One region of the Alkalibacter saccharofermentans DSM 14828 genome, then DNA from elsewhere that is predicted to be linked to it. Evidence: a T-box and tRNA genes for the amino acid it is inferred to sense, from the RefSeq annotation. Region 1 holds a T-box; the other regions hold tRNA genes.
What was found. The T-box of region 1 lies ahead of pheS (phenylalanine--tRNA ligase subunit alpha). A T-box ahead of a tRNA ligase gene usually reads a tRNA of that ligase, here a tRNA-Phe.
Positions count from the first base shown of each region.

Region 1 (5,312 bases):
CCTTCAGTCAGGTTTCTGTTGTAGTTATGGGATATGACTTGAAGCATGCCTGGCAGCAAAGTGGTTCTCATGAGGCTGTTTTCCTCGCCGAGAGGGTTTATTAGCTCAATGCTGTCATTTAGCAAGTCGTCATCACTAGATAAGTTCATATCCATAAGTTTGTTTCTGCTGGTAAATGAATAGGTCAAAATTTCGTAAAGATTATTATTTACCAAAGTGTCTTTGACGTCATTTTCAAACTTTTGAGATAGCGATCTCCCACCCTCAGTTGCCGTGCCGCTTATCACTGTATTGGGTATATTGTTATAGCCGTATAGTCTGGCAATTTCCTCTGCAATATCTTCTTTTATGTCAAGATCCTGCCTAAAAGTAGGGACTTTCACAGTTATGACACCACCCTCAATAGAGGCTGCAAGCTCCAATCTTTCAAGGTATTCTGTCATTTCCTCAACAGTAATATCTATTCCTATAAACTCATTGACCCAATTGCCCTCCACCTTAATCTCTTTTGTATCCGGTTTGTTGACATAGGCGTCTATTTTTCCGTTTATCAGCTCACAAGCCCCCAGCTCAATTAGGAGCTGCGCTGCTCTGTCGGCTGCTAAACCTGCCAGTTCAGGGTCGATACCCTTCTCGAATTTAGTTGAAGAGTCCGTTCTGAAATTCAATTTCTTTGTTGTATTTCTTACCCGGTTTTTTTCGAAATTAGCTGATTCTATTACTATCGTTTCCGTATCGCTTCCTATCTCGGAGTTTTCTCCTCCCATGATTCCGGCAATAGCAACTGGTATATCTCCATTTGTTATGACTAAAGCGTCTTCGTCCAAAATTCTTTCGCTTCCGTCCAAGGTAGTAGTTTTTTCACCCTCTAAAGCACTTCTGACCACTATTTTGTCGCTTCCCAGCTTTGCATAGTCAAAAGCATGAAGTGGTTGACCTGTCTCTAGCATAACATAATTTGTCACGTCCACTATCACATTAATTGGTCTGATCCCACAGTTCAACAGCCTCCTCGCCATCCATGCAGGCGAGGGTCCTATCGACTTGACGTTCATCATCCTCGCCACATACCTGGGGCATGCTTGAGTATCAAGAATCTCTACCGACAACTTCTCATCAATTTTGCCGATTCCTGAATTGTCATCTATATCAATTACCGGCATTAAAAGATGTCTGGCAAATGTAGCTGAGGTCTCCCTAGCCATTCCAATGATCGAGTGGCAATCCGGCCTGTTGGCAGTAAGCTCAAATTCAACTATTGTATCATCCAGTCCAAGAAGAGGTTTCGCATCCATACCCAGCTCGTAGTCCTCCTTGAATATGAATATTCCTTCTGTTTCCTCTTTGGGCATCAGACTGGTCTTCATTCCAAGCTCCCCTGCCGAGCACAGCATCCCTGTTGACTCAACTCCTCTTAGCTTGGTTTTTTTAATTTTAAGTCCTCCAACAAGCTTTGCTCCCGGAAGCGCTACCGGTATCTTATCCCCTTGCTTTATGTTGTCCGCACCTGTCACTATCTGCAGCGTTTGATCTCCCACGTCCACCTGACAAATCACCAGCTTGTCCGCCTGGGGGTGAGATTCAATTTTAACAATCTTTCCCACTACAACTTTTTCAATTTCTTCTCCCAGTATATCCAAGGATTCCACCTTGCTACCACTCATAGTCATTTCGTCACAGTATATTACCGGGTCTATGTCGCTAATATCTACAAACTCTTTTAGCCATTCCAATGAAACATGCATTTGTGATTCCTCCCGTTTATCTGAATTGTTTTAAAAATCTTATGTCGTTTTCGAACATCAGCCTTAAATCGCTTATTCCGTACTTAATCATCGCTATCCTGTCAAGTCCCATTCCAAAGGCAAAGCCGCTGTACTTGGCGGAGTCTATGCCGCATACCTCTAATACGTTGGGATGGACCATTCCGCATCCCAGTATTTCTATCCAACCTGTATTTTGACAAACCCTGCATCCTTTGCCGTGACATATAAAGCATGTCACATCCATTTCCGCGCTAGGTTCTGTAAAGTAAAACTGATGGGGTCTGAACTTCGTCTTTGTATCCGATCCGAACATTTCCTTTGCAAACAGATCCAGTGTGCCTTTTAGATCACTCATCGTGATGTTTTCATCAATGACCAAGCCCTCAGCCTGATGAAATACCGGGGAGTGGGTGGCGTCGATCTCGTCGGAGCGATAAACCCTTCCCGGCGCCAATATTCTGATGGGTGGAGTCTGGCTCTTCATCATCGTTCTTATTTGAATCGGAGAGGTCTGGGTTCTCAGCACCTTGTCATCATCAACATAAAATGTATCCTGATGATCTCTTGAAGTATGATCTTTAGGAATATTTAAATGATCGAAATTGTACTCTGCCCATTCTATTTCCGGACCTTCCTCGACAGAAAATCCTAGACCTATAAAAATGTCGCTTAAGTCTTTTATCACTATGTTAAGGGGATGATGGCTCCCTATGTCAGGCTTTTTCCCCGGCAATGTTATATCAATAGCCTCTAGTTCAAATTGCCTTTCGTGCTCCATCTCGATGATTCTTTCCTTTTGATCTGCCAATGTATTTTCTATGGCTTCACGAACCTCGTTGGCGAGTTTTCCCACCGCAGGCCTCTCCTCTTTGGAAAGCTTGCCCATATCCCTTAAGAGCAACGTCAGCGCTCCTTTTTTACCTGACACTCTCACTCTTATCTCTTCAAGCTTATCAGATGAATCAGCTCTTTTGATTTCTTCTACAAATGTTTCTTTTACCGCCATTAACTGCTCTTTCATTGTTGACTCCTTTCGACTGAACGATTTCCATTTAATTTAAATAAAAAAAACCCTTGCCGTAGGCAAGGGACGATTAATACCGCGGTACCACCCTGATTGATGCGCTCAAGCACATCCACTTAAATTATTAACGGCAATTGCCGGCAAAATGTACTAATGTTTCCATCCTGCACTCAGGAGTGAATTTCAACCCAGCCTTATAAGAACCTTCCAGCAATACGATTCTCTCTCTAAATAAGACGTCAGGGCATACTTATCTCCATCATCGTTTTAAATATGCAATTACATTAAATTATAACATTTCAATTTAAAAAGTCAATAATCCGGTGAAAAATGGTACAGTAAAATCCCGGCTGCAACGGAAACGTTCAGTGACTCCGCCTTGCCGTAGATCGGAATCTTCACCAAATGATCGCTTTCATTCAAAATTGTCTTGTCAATACCTGAACCTTCATTTCCGAATACCAGCACGGATTTGTCTGTTACTGAAACATCCTTGTAATTTAAACTGCCTTCCAGTGAGCTTGAAATGATTTTGTAACCTAGGTTCTTGACATAAGCTATGAATTCTTCCCCATTGACCTCTCGAAGGATATCAATATTCAAGACAGATCCCATGGTAGCCCTAACCGCTTTCGGGCTGTACACATCTGCACAACCCCTGGTGCAAACCACCATATCGTAGCCTGCTGCATCAGCAGTTCTGATTATGGTCCCTAGATTCCCAGGATCTTGAACTCTGTCCAGCATTACAACCCTGTAGGCTTTTTCATAATCGATCTTATCAAATGTAAAATCTTCGATAGAGCACAGCGCCATTATGCCCTGGGGGCTGACTGTATCAAAAGATGCTTTTAAAAGCCTGTCTTCAACGATATATATTCGTTCAGAAGCGACACCGGCAAGCTCCTTGTATTTTTTTAGGTTGTCACGGTAATATGTCGTTGACATGAAGATCGAATCTATTGTCCTTCCGTTTTCCATAGCCAGTTCTACGGATTTAAAACCTTCCAGCACAAAGTTCCCGAACTGATCCCTATGTTTTTTTTGTTTTAGCTTGATCAACATTTTTAGTTTCTGATTGTCTTTGCTCGATATATATAACATTATCTACCATCATCTGTTTTTATTTTTGCTAAACAGCGCTTATCTCCCACTACCACCAAAATATCACCGGCTTCAATCTCGTCCGTGGCTACCGGTGATATGTTCAGTTCATCTCCCCGCTTGATCGCTATGACATTTATTCCGTGCTTAATCCTAAGCTTTAGGTCTTGAAGACTCTTTCCTCCCCACTGTTCTAATGCATTGATTTCTATTATGCTGTGTTCCGGATCAAGTTCTATGAGGTCTAGTATCTTGTTTGATACCATGTAATGGGCAACCCTTTTTCCCATATCCCTTTCAGGCAAGAATACTTTTTCGATACCTATTTTGTGCAATACCTTTGCATGCTGCTCGTTTTGAGCTTTTGCATAAATCTCCGGAATTTCAAGCTCCTGAACGTTTAACACCGTCATCAAACTGGCATTGATGTCAGAAGCAATGGACACTATGGCACAGTCGATATTTTTTAGCCCAATGGATTTCAAAGTGTCGATATCTGTAGTATCAGCCTGAACAGCATGCGTAACCATGTCGGCTATGGCTTTAATCCGCTCTTCATCCTTATCTATGGCTAGAACATCGTATCCTAAATCATATAGCTTAGAAGCCAGGCTGAAGCCAAAACGGCCTATTCCCAAAACTGCAAATTGTTTCATCATATATCATCCTCTTCATTTATAGACTATACCAGGATTTTCCCATCCGGATATTTATACCTGCCACTTTCGTGAGTTGACTGTATCTCTCTAATAGCAAAAGCCATGGTAAGTGGTCCTACCCTGCCAATAAACATCGTGATTATTATTATCATTCTGCCTATAGGAGTCAAATCAGGGGTAATGCCCATGCTTAGTCCCACAGTACCGAAAGCTGATATTGCTTCAAACATGATTTCAGTCAAGGAGGCACTTTCCGTTATCGTCAGAAGCACTATATCAAACATCAACAATATTACTCCTATTATGATGATCGCGATTGCCCGCTTTACCACATCTGATGTTATTGTTCTTCCGAAAGCTTCCGTTTCTTTTCTTCCTCTCAAAATCGAAACTAATGAAAACAGAACAACGCCGAATGTGCTTGTCTTGATCCCTCCAGCAGTGGAACCCGGGGAACCTCCAATGAACATCAGCACCATCACAATTATCAGCGTGCCATTTGTCAATGAAGCTGTGTCTATCGTATTAAAGCCTGCAGTACGAGGGGTGATTGCCATAAATAACGACGCCAACATCTTGCCTGGCCAAGAGAGGTTCCCCAAAGTCTGGGGATTTCCTGATTCCAGCAAAAAAAACAGAAGAGCTGCAGAGGCTATCAGGGCTCCACTCACGGATAGCACAACTTTGGTATGCAAATTTATCTGTTTTAAGTTTCTGACCTTAAACAAATCGTTTATTACTGCAAACCCAATGCCTCCC
Region 1 is NZ_FQTU01000003.1:149,082-154,393, reverse strand. Features, by position in the region: gene pheT (phenylalanine--tRNA ligase subunit beta) at 1-1,745, opposite strand, end outside; gene pheS (phenylalanine--tRNA ligase subunit alpha) at 1,762-2,787, opposite strand; T-box leader at 2,850-3,062, opposite strand; gene BUB93_RS03670 (TrmH family RNA methyltransferase) at 3,103-3,894, opposite strand; gene BUB93_RS03665 (potassium channel family protein) at 3,894-4,553, opposite strand; gene BUB93_RS03660 (TrkH family potassium uptake protein) at 4,577-5,312, opposite strand, start outside.

Region 2 (5,312 bases), on a different contig from region 1:
ACCTTTCAAACTTATGGGTGCTCGACTTTTGCCTCTGCACAAGTAATAATTATAACATATTTCATATATAAAATTGAGAGAAAATATCCCTTAGTTTAAGAAATAAGCTCCTTAAGTTTTTCTATGTCATTAATTACTTTGTCCATATCCACGTGCTTTCCGTAGCCTTTTTCCACTAGATCAATTAGCTCGTACAGCTCTGAAGTGATTTTTTCCTTTGCCGCCGCCTCCACTTCAATGATATCCTTGTGATCTATGATTTCCTCCGAGTAAGTAATTTCTATGGTATCGCCCATGTTTGGAATCAGCACTTCTCTGTGGAATTTGTCCTCGAGAGTGTTTTTGAGGTTTTCCATTCCTTCTTTTTCCCCATGAATCAGTATCATCTTTTCCGGAAGCTTCTTGTTTGAGCCTATCCAATCCACGATTCCATCCAAATCAGCGTGGCTTGAAAATCCTTCTACAGAATATATCCCTGATTTAACTGCAATTTCTTCACCAAATATCCTTACCTTGCCTACTCCCGTTTTCAAAGAAAACCCCAGTGTCCCCGGGGCCTGATATCCCACGAACACTACAGAAGATTCCTTTCTCCAAAGGTTGTGCTTTAAATGATGTTTTATCCTCCCCGCTTCGCACATGCCGCTGGCGGAAATAATGACCTTGCTTTTTTTATCGGAGTTTATCTGTTTCGATTCGTCGCTTGTCAATGTGAAGTGCAGGTTTTCAAAGAGTAGAGGATCGTCTCCCTCGGCTATCATCTTTTTGGTTTCCTTGTCAAAATGCTTACAGTTTCTTCTGAAAATTTCAGTAGCCTTTATCGCCAGCGGGCTGTCCACATAGACTGGAATTTTATCGAATTCTCCCAAAAGACCCTTTTCCTTATATTTGTTTATATCATACAATACCTCCTGGGTTCTGCCAACAGCAAAGGATGGTATCACAATATTTCCTCCCTTCGCAGCTGTTTTTTTGATAATGGAAAGCAGCTCCTTGCTTTGTCCCCTTCCATTGGAATGAGTTCTGTCTCCATAGGTGGATTCTATAACCAGGTAATCCACTTCTTCAACCGTCGCAGGGTCCTTTAATAATGGTATATTCGTATTTCCTATATCTCCAGTGAACAGATAGACATTCCATCGTCCGTTTTCATACACCTTTATCTCCACAAAGGCAGAGCCTAGCATATGTCCTGAATTAATGAATCTGACTTTAAGCGCGGAATCTATCTCTATTTCTTTCCTGTAATCTACCCCTGCGAACTGCTTCATGGAATTCACTGCATCGGCTACATTGTACATGGGCGGCCTCTCATCCAGACCCTTTCGCAGCCTTTTTCTGTTTTTCCATTCACTTTCCATCTCCTGTATATGGCCGCTATCCTGAAGCATAATGTCGCAAAGCTCAACTGTTGCATGATTTGTATATATTTTCCCGGTAAAGCCTTCTTTGCATAGTTTAGGAATTCTCCCTGAGTGATCAATGTGGGCATGGGTCAGCAGCATAAAGTCCAAGTCTGCAGGATCAAAGGGGAACTCCTTGTAGTTCAGCTCTTCAAATTCCTTTCCACCCTGGAACATTCCGCAATCGACTAAAAATTTTTTACCATGGGTTTCTGCCAGAAAACAAGATCCTGTAACCATTTGAGCAGCGCCGTAAAAAGAAAGTTTCATAAAATCACGTCCTTTTTTATTTTATTGATTGACAAAGTTTTTTATTTGTTGTATATTATTATTTGTCACTACGAACGAGGTGTAGCGCAGTTTGGTAGCGCACATGGTTTGGGACCATGGGGCCGGGGGTTCGAATCCCTCCACCTCGACCATTTTAACACACGTGGGGGCCTTTAGCTCAGTTGGTTAGAGCAACCGGCTCATAACCGGTAGGTCCTGGGTTCGAGTCCCTGAAGGCCCACCATCTTTTTTTTCGCCCAAGTAGCTCAGTCGGTAGAGCAGAGGACTGAAAATCCTCGTGTCGGTGGTTCGATTCCGCCCTTGGGCACCATCTTAAAATGGAATTTTTAAAAAAATTTATAAGCTGGTGTGGCTCAACGGTAGAGCAGCTGACTTGTAATCAGCAGGTTGTAGGTTCGATTCCTATCACCAGCTCCATAGAAACTTTTAGAATCGCTTTGCGGTTCTTTTTTTATTTTATCTAAAAATCAAGTGTGCAAAAAGGGCGGTTGAATTCAACCGCCCTAGCTCACTTATTTATCTTGCTGATCAAAAATATCTCCTAGGATATTCCCTATGGAATTGTCTGACTCATCCTCATAAACCGTCTCATTTACTTCGATTTCTTTTGCCGGCTCTGCAACAAGCTCTTTGATGCTCAAGGAAATCTTCTTTTGTTCGTCATTTATGCCTATTATCTTGGCCGTAACCTGATCGCCGGCATTCAATACATCCTCTACCTTTGCAACCTTATCATGGGACAGTTCGCTTATGTGAATCAAACCTTCAACCTCTTCCATAATCTCAGCAAAAGCTCCGAAAGGGGCAATTCTAGTGATCTTAACATCCACTTCATCACCTGTGTTGTACTTCTTGGAAAATACAGTCCAAGGCTCTTCACTCAGTTCCTTTATGCTCATCTTGATCTTGTATTCTTCTTTGTTGACTTCAGTTACAACGGCTTTTACTTCGTCCCCAATCTTGTACATGTCAGAGGGATGTTTTACCCTTGCCCAAGACAAGTCGCTTATGTGCACGAACCCATCAATGGGGCCTACTTTTACAAAAATACCGAAATTAGTAATTGATTTTATAGGACCTTCCAAGATATTCTCAATTTCTACTGAATTAATGAATTCGTCCTTTGCTTTGGTCTCTTGTTCCTTCTTTTCCTTGTATTCCTGTTCCAATACGACCTTTTGAGAAAAAATGACTCTATTTTTCCTTTTGTCAAATTCGATTATAAGACCTTTTACGCTCTTGCCAACCAAGGTTTCCAAGTCCTTTACGAATCTCATGTGGTACTGTGATGCAGGCATGAATGCCTGACCCAGGCCCAAATCAACTATAAGTCCACCCTTGACAGCTTTAATCACAGAACCTTCAAGAAGCCTCTTTTCGTTGAATGCGTTGTAGAGCTCCTCTGAAGCCTTCTTTTGTATGATCTTCTTTTTGGATACTTCTACGTTTCCGTTCCCGTCGTTTAAATTTGTAACCATTACTTCTATTTCGTCTTCGACTTTTACCTCTTCAGTAAGGTCGATATCCTCGTCAGTATATTCATCCTTGGATAGAATCGCATCAGCCTTGTAGTTGATATTTAAGTAAATTTCATTCTTATTTACTCCTATCACCTTTCCAGTCACGATGCTTCCTTTTCCAAGTCTTCTAAAAGTCTCCTCGTAGGATGCTTCCATTTCTGAATCTTTCAACATTTCTTCAAATGATTTTGTCATCTTATTGATAACCTCCTTAATAATCCAATGGGGTGTTGATGCTCCTGCTGTAATGCCTACTGTATCGCAGCCTTTCAAAATATCAAGATCCAATTCATCAGCTGTTTCGATGTGAACTGTTTTTTCGCAATGCTTCCTTCCGATGTCGGCAAGCTTTTTTGTATTAGAGCTATGTCGGCCTCCAACGATTATCATACAGTCGGACTCCTTAGCAATCTGCGCCGTCTCCTCCTGCCTGGTTTTTGTGGCATTGCAAATAGTATTAAGAATAATTGCTTCAGGGTATAATTTCTTTATCTCTTCAGATATTTCTTCGAAAATCCCGCGATTCATGGTAGTTTGCGCTACAACGCATATTTTATCATATTTTTGGTCAATTGGCACACTATTTTTATCATTGATTACTTCTCCCTTGTAATCACACCACCCGTTTATTCCAATGACTTCCGGATGTGCCCTATCTCCTACTATGAATATTTTGTAATCCTTTTGATAGTATTCCTTGACTTTATTATGTATTTTCTTTACGTATGGACAAGTTGCATCTATCAACTCGATTCCGCTTTCGGCAATTTCTTCAATTATGTCAGCACCCACGCCATGGGACCTTACTGTGATGACGCCGCCCCTAGCAGATCCAACATCGCTAATAATCTTTACTCCCTGTTGCTCCAGCTTGTCAGTAACTTGCCTATTATGTATCAAAGGCCCCAAAGTAAATATATTATCATCGCCCTTTTCAAGAGCGTCTTCCACCTTTTTCATCGCCTGGTTTACTCCAAAGCAGTAACCAGCGCTTTTAGCCAAGATTATTTTCATGTCTCCACCTTCAACCCTTAGCCAGCTCTTTGATTCTTTCCATTATCATCAAACTTATCTCCTTGAGCTTTTCCTTGTCATTTTTCACACCGTAATACTCCTTCAAACTGATGGGCTCACCTACGTTAATGTGAATAGTGCTTCTAAATTTATAGTTACCCCTCAAACCTACAGGTATAACATCGCATTTTGATTTTAGAGCCAGAACTACGAGACCGGATTGAGGATCTCTCTCCACGCCTTCCTTGACTCTCGTTCCCTCTGGAAATATTCCCAGCACCTTGCCGTTTTTAAGTACCCTTAAGGCGCTTTTTATCGCATTCACATCCGCTTCTCCCCTTCTTACGGGTATGACGGTAAGCTTGTGCAAAACCCACGAAAAAATCTTGTTCTTGAAAAGCTCTCGCTTTCCTAGGAAGCTTATGTGCCTTTTTCCGGTCCTGCAGGCTACTATGACGGGATCCGCCCAATGAATATGATTTGAACTTATTATAAGCGGAACCCCTTTGGGTATATTTTCTTTTCCTCTTATGTCGAATTTATAGTATATGCTTAAAAAAATATTAACTAAAAATTTAGCCACATCGTAGAACATATTCATTCTCCCTTGATTTTCTTTGCCATCAATTCCACTACCTGATCTATTTCCAGTCCCGAGGTATCAATAACGACAGCATCCTCCGCCACTTTCAGTGGCCCTGTTTTCCTGTTTTTATCTTCCTCATCCCTTTTGGCGATTTCCTTTTTCAGGCTTTCAAAAGACATCATTGCCGATTTATCATCCATCTCCTCAAATCTCCTCTTTGCCCTGATTTCGATAGAGGCGTCTAAGTAGAACTTATAGTCTGCATCCGGCATAACGACTGTGCCGATGTCTCTTCCATCCATTATGACATCGGAAGATTCTGATATTTTCTTTTGCTTAGCAACCATGATCTTTCTTATTTCATCGATTTTGCTGATCACGGATACCAACCTGTTGACCTGTGGACTTCTGATTTGTATTTTTACATTCTCTCCATCCAGATATATCTCATTGTCCTTAAAATATATGTCGGAATTCTCAACCGCCTTCACAACTGCT
Region 2 is NZ_FQTU01000015.1:53,632-58,943, forward strand. Features, by position in the region: gene BUB93_RS09665 (MBL fold metallo-hydrolase RNA specificity domain-containing protein) at 96-1,673, opposite strand; tRNA gene BUB93_RS09670 (tRNA-Pro) at 1,749-1,825, shown strand; tRNA gene BUB93_RS09675 (tRNA-Ile) at 1,841-1,917, shown strand; tRNA gene BUB93_RS09680 (tRNA-Phe) at 1,929-2,004, shown strand; tRNA gene BUB93_RS09685 (tRNA-Thr) at 2,037-2,111, shown strand; gene BUB93_RS09690 (bifunctional 4-hydroxy-3-methylbut-2-enyl diphosphate reductase/30S ribosomal protein S1) at 2,207-4,228, opposite strand; gene BUB93_RS09695 (lysophospholipid acyltransferase family protein) at 4,239-4,829, opposite strand; gene cmk ((d)CMP kinase) at 4,826-5,312, opposite strand, start outside.
Region 2: it has a tRNA-Phe gene. The T-box ahead of pheS (phenylalanine--tRNA ligase subunit alpha) is inferred to sense a tRNA for this amino acid. The anticodon was not compared.

Region 3 (5,312 bases), on a different contig from region 1:
GAACCCAGCTGGCATAAAAATTTAAATTACACTTAAGATTTTTCACAAAATCCAATAAAACTGTCATAATTATAATTCAAATCAAAGGGGTAGAAGTCGGGCAACCGTCATCTGTCCCTTTAAATTATTCATGTCTTCTTTCATTTATAATACATTTATTTACATTAATATTATATTTTATTGACATTGTTTAGAATTAGGTATACAATAGTAATGCTAATAGTTAAAAACTAGTAATCTCTGTTGTTCAACTAGCATGTATTGGTTTAACGCTTATGCAACCTAAAAAAGTGGAACGAAGTGACTTTTTTCAGTTGTTATGAAAACGTATTCAAATATCCATTAGAGGTGATGCCTATGAAATGAAAAAACTTATCACATCGACTATTTTGAAAACGATGGACAACTCATTATGCCAATAGTTAATTCAAGCGAAAAAAAGCAGTTAATTTAATGTCATCAAAGGAACCGATAGATTATACATAATTAAATCGTTAAATACAGAAAGGGTGAAAATTTTATGAACACACAAAATTTTATGAACTTGCGAAAAAGTTTTGGATCCACATCTTTAATATTGGCATTATCTCTGATTCTCCTGTTGATGCCGGCAAGTGTAGTAGCATCCGAACCAACTGTCGGTCTGGGAACAACGGAATCATTTGCGGTTCTAGCCGGTACTACGATAACCAATACAGGCTCAACCGTGATTAGTGGCGACGCCGGTGGGAATATAGGAGTTTCTCCTGGCAGTTCGGTCACTGGATTTCCACCTGGAACAGTTCAAGACGGAACTATTCATCTAAACGATGCTGAAGCCATCCAAGCACAGGCAGACCTTGTCACCGCTTACAATGACGCAGCCGGTCGCCCGGTCACCTCTGATATGACCGGGCAGGATCTGGGCGGAATGACACTCACACCTGGAGTCTATTTCTTTTCCTCATCGGCCCAATTGACAGGGACTCTGACCCTTGATGCTCAGGGAGACCCCGAAGCTGTCTTCATATTCCAGATAGGCAGCACACTTACAACAGCATCTAACAGCAGAGTCAGTCTCATCAATGGAGCACAGTACTGTAGGGTATTTTGGCAAGTAGGAAGCTCCGCGACTTTGGGTACAAGCACAGAATTTGTAGGTCATATTTTCGCTTTGACAGATATAACTGCCAACACTAATGCGACAGTGCAGGGTCAACTACTGGCAAGAAACGGTGCTGTCACTCTCGATAGCAACACGATCACTAATGGCACATGTACAGATGTGCCGCCATCATCTGAAACAAATGGTTCTGACGACACTGAGACGGAACCGGGAACAAATGGTTCTGACGATACTGAGACGGAACCGGGAACAAACGGTTCTGACGATACTGAGACGGAACCGGAAGCAAACGGATCGGATACTTCAGCAACAACTACAGATACGACAACAAAAGATCAGCAGGAAATCCCTAAAACCGGTGAAAATATCAATTATGTCATCGTGGGGCTAGTTTTATTAGGATTGGCTTTTGGCCTGACTTTCATCCGACATCGTTCACGACAAATTTAGAACTTCAACATAATACAAATATAAAAACCCACTGATATCAGTGGGTTTTTATTATATTAAAATATGTATTTTTATTTGGAGGCGGCACCCAGATTTGAACTGGGGGTAAGGGAGTTGCAGTCCCGTGCCTTACCACTTGGCTATGCCGCCATTATGGAGCGAAAGACGGGATTTGAACCCGCGACCCTCGCCTTGGCAAGGCGATGCTCTACCACTGAGCCACTTTCGCATGTGTACTATCAAATTGAAACACTAATGGTGCCCAAGGGCGGAATCGAACCACCGACACGAGGATTTTCAGTCCTCTGCTCTACCGACTGAGCTACTTGGGCTGAATATCAGCTGAAATAAAACAGATAATGGTTCTCGCTTCTCAATTGTTGACATTAAAAACATATTCTTAATTTAATGAATGGCGACCTGGAAGGGACTCGAACCCTCGACCTCCAGCGTGACAGGCTGGCATTCTAACCAACTGAACTACCAGGCCGCATATATAAGATCTGACATGCAGAATCTTTTTAAATAATGGTGGTCGCAATAGGGCTCGAACCTATGACCCCCTGCTTGTAAGGCAGGTGCTCTCCCAGCTGAGCTATGCGACCATCGCCTCAAATTTGAGACAATTAATATTATATGGCATAGAATAGTCAAAGTCAATAGCTTTGTTGTTTTTTTTTTACCATTGTGGCGAATGTTCTGTAACCGTTGATATACAAGCTTTTCAAGAGTCGTCTTTAGAATCTGTTGCTCTAGTTTTCATGCTTGTTTTTTTGATTTTTCCATAATTTTCTTCAATTCTTCGACAGTAAAACTATACTTGGTATTGCAGAAGTGGCATACAACTTCTGCCCCACCGTCTTCAAATATCATCTTCTCAACATCTTCTTTTTTTATCATGGCAAGACCATCCCAAAAGCGGTCTCTGCTGCAATCGCATTTATATTCCAAATTCTTGCTGTCAATAAGCTCGATTTTTTTTTCTGGAAAAATCGCCTTTATCATTTCCATCGGCGCCATATCTTTTTCAAGCATGGATGTGACAGATTTTGCTGTCGATATTTTATCTTCCAGGTATTTTACCACATCGTCAGGACATCCTGGCATCAGTTGAATCATGTACCCTCCAGAAGCTTTGATATCGTCATTTTCTCCTAGCAAAACACCCAATGCAACGACTGATGGTGTTTGCTCGGAAGTAGCAAAGTAATATGTAAAATCTTCGGCTATTTCTCCGCTGACAATATCCACAGTACCCACATATGGGTTTTTAAGCCCAAGATCCCTAACCACCGTCAATGTGCCTTTTCCTACAGCTGAAGAAACATCCAGCTTGCCATTAGCTTTCAGTGGAAGATAAATGTCCGGCTGATGAATATCTATTTTGATTTCTCCCGCTGAATTTACCACAGCTACTATTCCCTTAATTGGGCCATCGCTTTTTATCTGTATGCTTAACTTATCCTTCTCGCTTTTAAGAGCCATTGACATCATGGCAGCGGCACTCAGGACTCTTCCCGCCGCCGCAGTAGAAGTATACGAAGAATTGTGTACCTGTTGCATCCTAACGACTGCTTCTTTGCTGTTAACTGCAAAAACCCTTGCCGACACATCCTCTATCTTTAAGCTTATTATATTGTCTTTCATCGTTACCTCCATATATCCTTAATTGACTAAAATTATATCATAAATCATGTAACGGAGATTAATTACTCTATAAAAAATCATATCCCTGTGCACACGTATACACAGGGATCGATAATTGCTAAATGTTATTTTATACCAAGTACATCTATGTTTAAAGAAACTTTGTTACTTTACTATATAATGTTAACATTAGCAGCTTGAGGGCCTTTTTCGCCTTCAACGATTTCGAAATTCACTTCTTGTCCTTCTTTTAAAGTCTTGTAGCCGTCCATTTGCAATGCTGAGAAGTGTACGAAAACATCTCCGCTTTCATCAGTTGAAAGAAACCCGTATCCTTTTTCAGCGTTAAACCATTTTACAGTACCGTTTGTCATACAAAAATTCCTCCTAAATTAAATAAATATTATATACTGCTATGGATATTATTTTAACACCATTATTTTTGTTTGTCAAAATATATTTGTAGATATTTCCATGTTTTCTAGTTGCAAAATGCAACCATCCCAACCTTCTCTGATCTAGATGTGGGAAGGGTTTCAGATAAAAAATCATAAGCGTCAACGCTGTCAAATCCTGCATTTAAAAGCATATATTTTATTTTTTCAATCTCGTATGCCTTTTGCACATGAACTTCATCAAACCTTTCATAATTATTAGTGCCTTCTGCCTTTACAAAAAAATCTATTTCAAACTCGCTGATATCATTTTCTGAATCATAAAAACAATTCCATATATAACACAGATCATCTGACACGTAATTAAATGAGTGATTGCCATAAACATCTTTAAGTCTGTATTTAGTATTGATATCAAAAATGAAAACCCCTCCCTTTTCAAGGGAATTATATATATTTTTAAAGGCGTTATCCAAATCTTCTTCACCTAATATATAATTGATGGTGTCTAAACAAGATACGGCTGCATGGTACTTTTCAGTGTTCGCAAAATTGCAAACATCACCTTTCATCCACCTGACGCTTGATCCTTCAGCGAAAGATTTTTCATCGGCCACAGAAAGCATTTCATCCGAAATATCCATCCCGGTAACATTGTATCCCAACTTAGACAATGGTATGGACACATTTCCCGTGCCGCACCCTATCTCAAGCAAACTGTTGGCGCTGATATTTTTTTCTTTTATTTTTATATCTAGCCAGTTTACCATTTTATCGTAATCCACATCTTCATTTATTAAATTATCATAAATATAAGCCAGTTTATCGTACATGACACTCCATTAAAAGAAGAAATTTTTCTTCTTTTTCTTTCTTATGTAGTAAATTAAAAACACAATCAAAGCAACTATTATCCCGCCGGCAATTAGAATCACCGTGAAATTCCCATCTATAAATCTTCTTACGAACATCTCAAAAGCTGTAGGTGGCTTTCTTTCCTCCTCTATTCGCTCCAACGTGCTGTCAGGTATTCTAGCCATAGATTCATCCAACCATTGTTCAAGGTAGTAGTTAAGGTCAGGATCTAATTTTTCATACATTATGAGATCATACATTTCCTCATATCGTTTGAGATTCTCCAATGCCGTAATTTTGTTAATCAACATTTTGTTGTCAATCCGTTTGTGAAGCTCGCCAAAATTTAAGTCTGTCGATTCAATGAGTTCGTAGACTGCCAACACCTGGTTGTATTCCCTTTGTTGAACATATGAATCTGCCATTAGAAGATATACCAAATTGTGCGCTTCTGTGGGCTGAGAATTCTGGATATACTCCCTTCCCGCCTCTATGGCCTTTGCATAGTCCCTGTTCTCATATTCCTTCAAGAAAGCGTCTATTCTTGAACTTCTCTGTTTTACAAGCTCGTCTTTTATCTTATCGTCAACCGGATAGTAATTAAAGGATATATCTCTGAAATCTGCAGTTTCATCAAAGCTCCACTCAAGGCTGTACTGGGGAGTCATCTCTGTGGGGTTGACCGCATAGCGATTATCAAAGTTATAAATCCTAACGGATCTGGGGTTAAATGATGCAGTTACTTTTATGCTTTCCGGCTTGCTATTCCATGACTTGATATGCTCCAAATCAATATTGAACCCCAGCCTGCCATCTTCTGAATAATAATTCTCCACCGTATATGATATACTTGCTGTTTT
Region 3 is NZ_FQTU01000010.1:39,108-44,419, reverse strand. Features, by position in the region: gene BUB93_RS07730 (histidinol-phosphatase HisJ family protein) at 1-25, shown strand, start outside; gene BUB93_RS07725 (ice-binding family protein) at 539-1,555, shown strand; tRNA gene BUB93_RS07720 (tRNA-Cys) at 1,632-1,705, opposite strand; tRNA gene BUB93_RS07715 (tRNA-Gly) at 1,710-1,784, opposite strand; tRNA gene BUB93_RS07710 (tRNA-Phe) at 1,812-1,887, opposite strand; tRNA gene BUB93_RS07705 (tRNA-Asp) at 1,969-2,045, opposite strand; tRNA gene BUB93_RS07700 (tRNA-Val) at 2,085-2,160, opposite strand; gene hslO (Hsp33 family molecular chaperone HslO) at 2,315-3,202, opposite strand; gene BUB93_RS07690 (cold-shock protein) at 3,376-3,576, opposite strand; gene BUB93_RS07685 (class I SAM-dependent DNA methyltransferase) at 3,684-4,430, opposite strand; gene BUB93_RS07680 (tetratricopeptide repeat protein) at 4,440-5,312, opposite strand, start outside.
Region 3: it has a tRNA-Phe gene. The T-box ahead of pheS (phenylalanine--tRNA ligase subunit alpha) is inferred to sense a tRNA for this amino acid. The anticodon was not compared.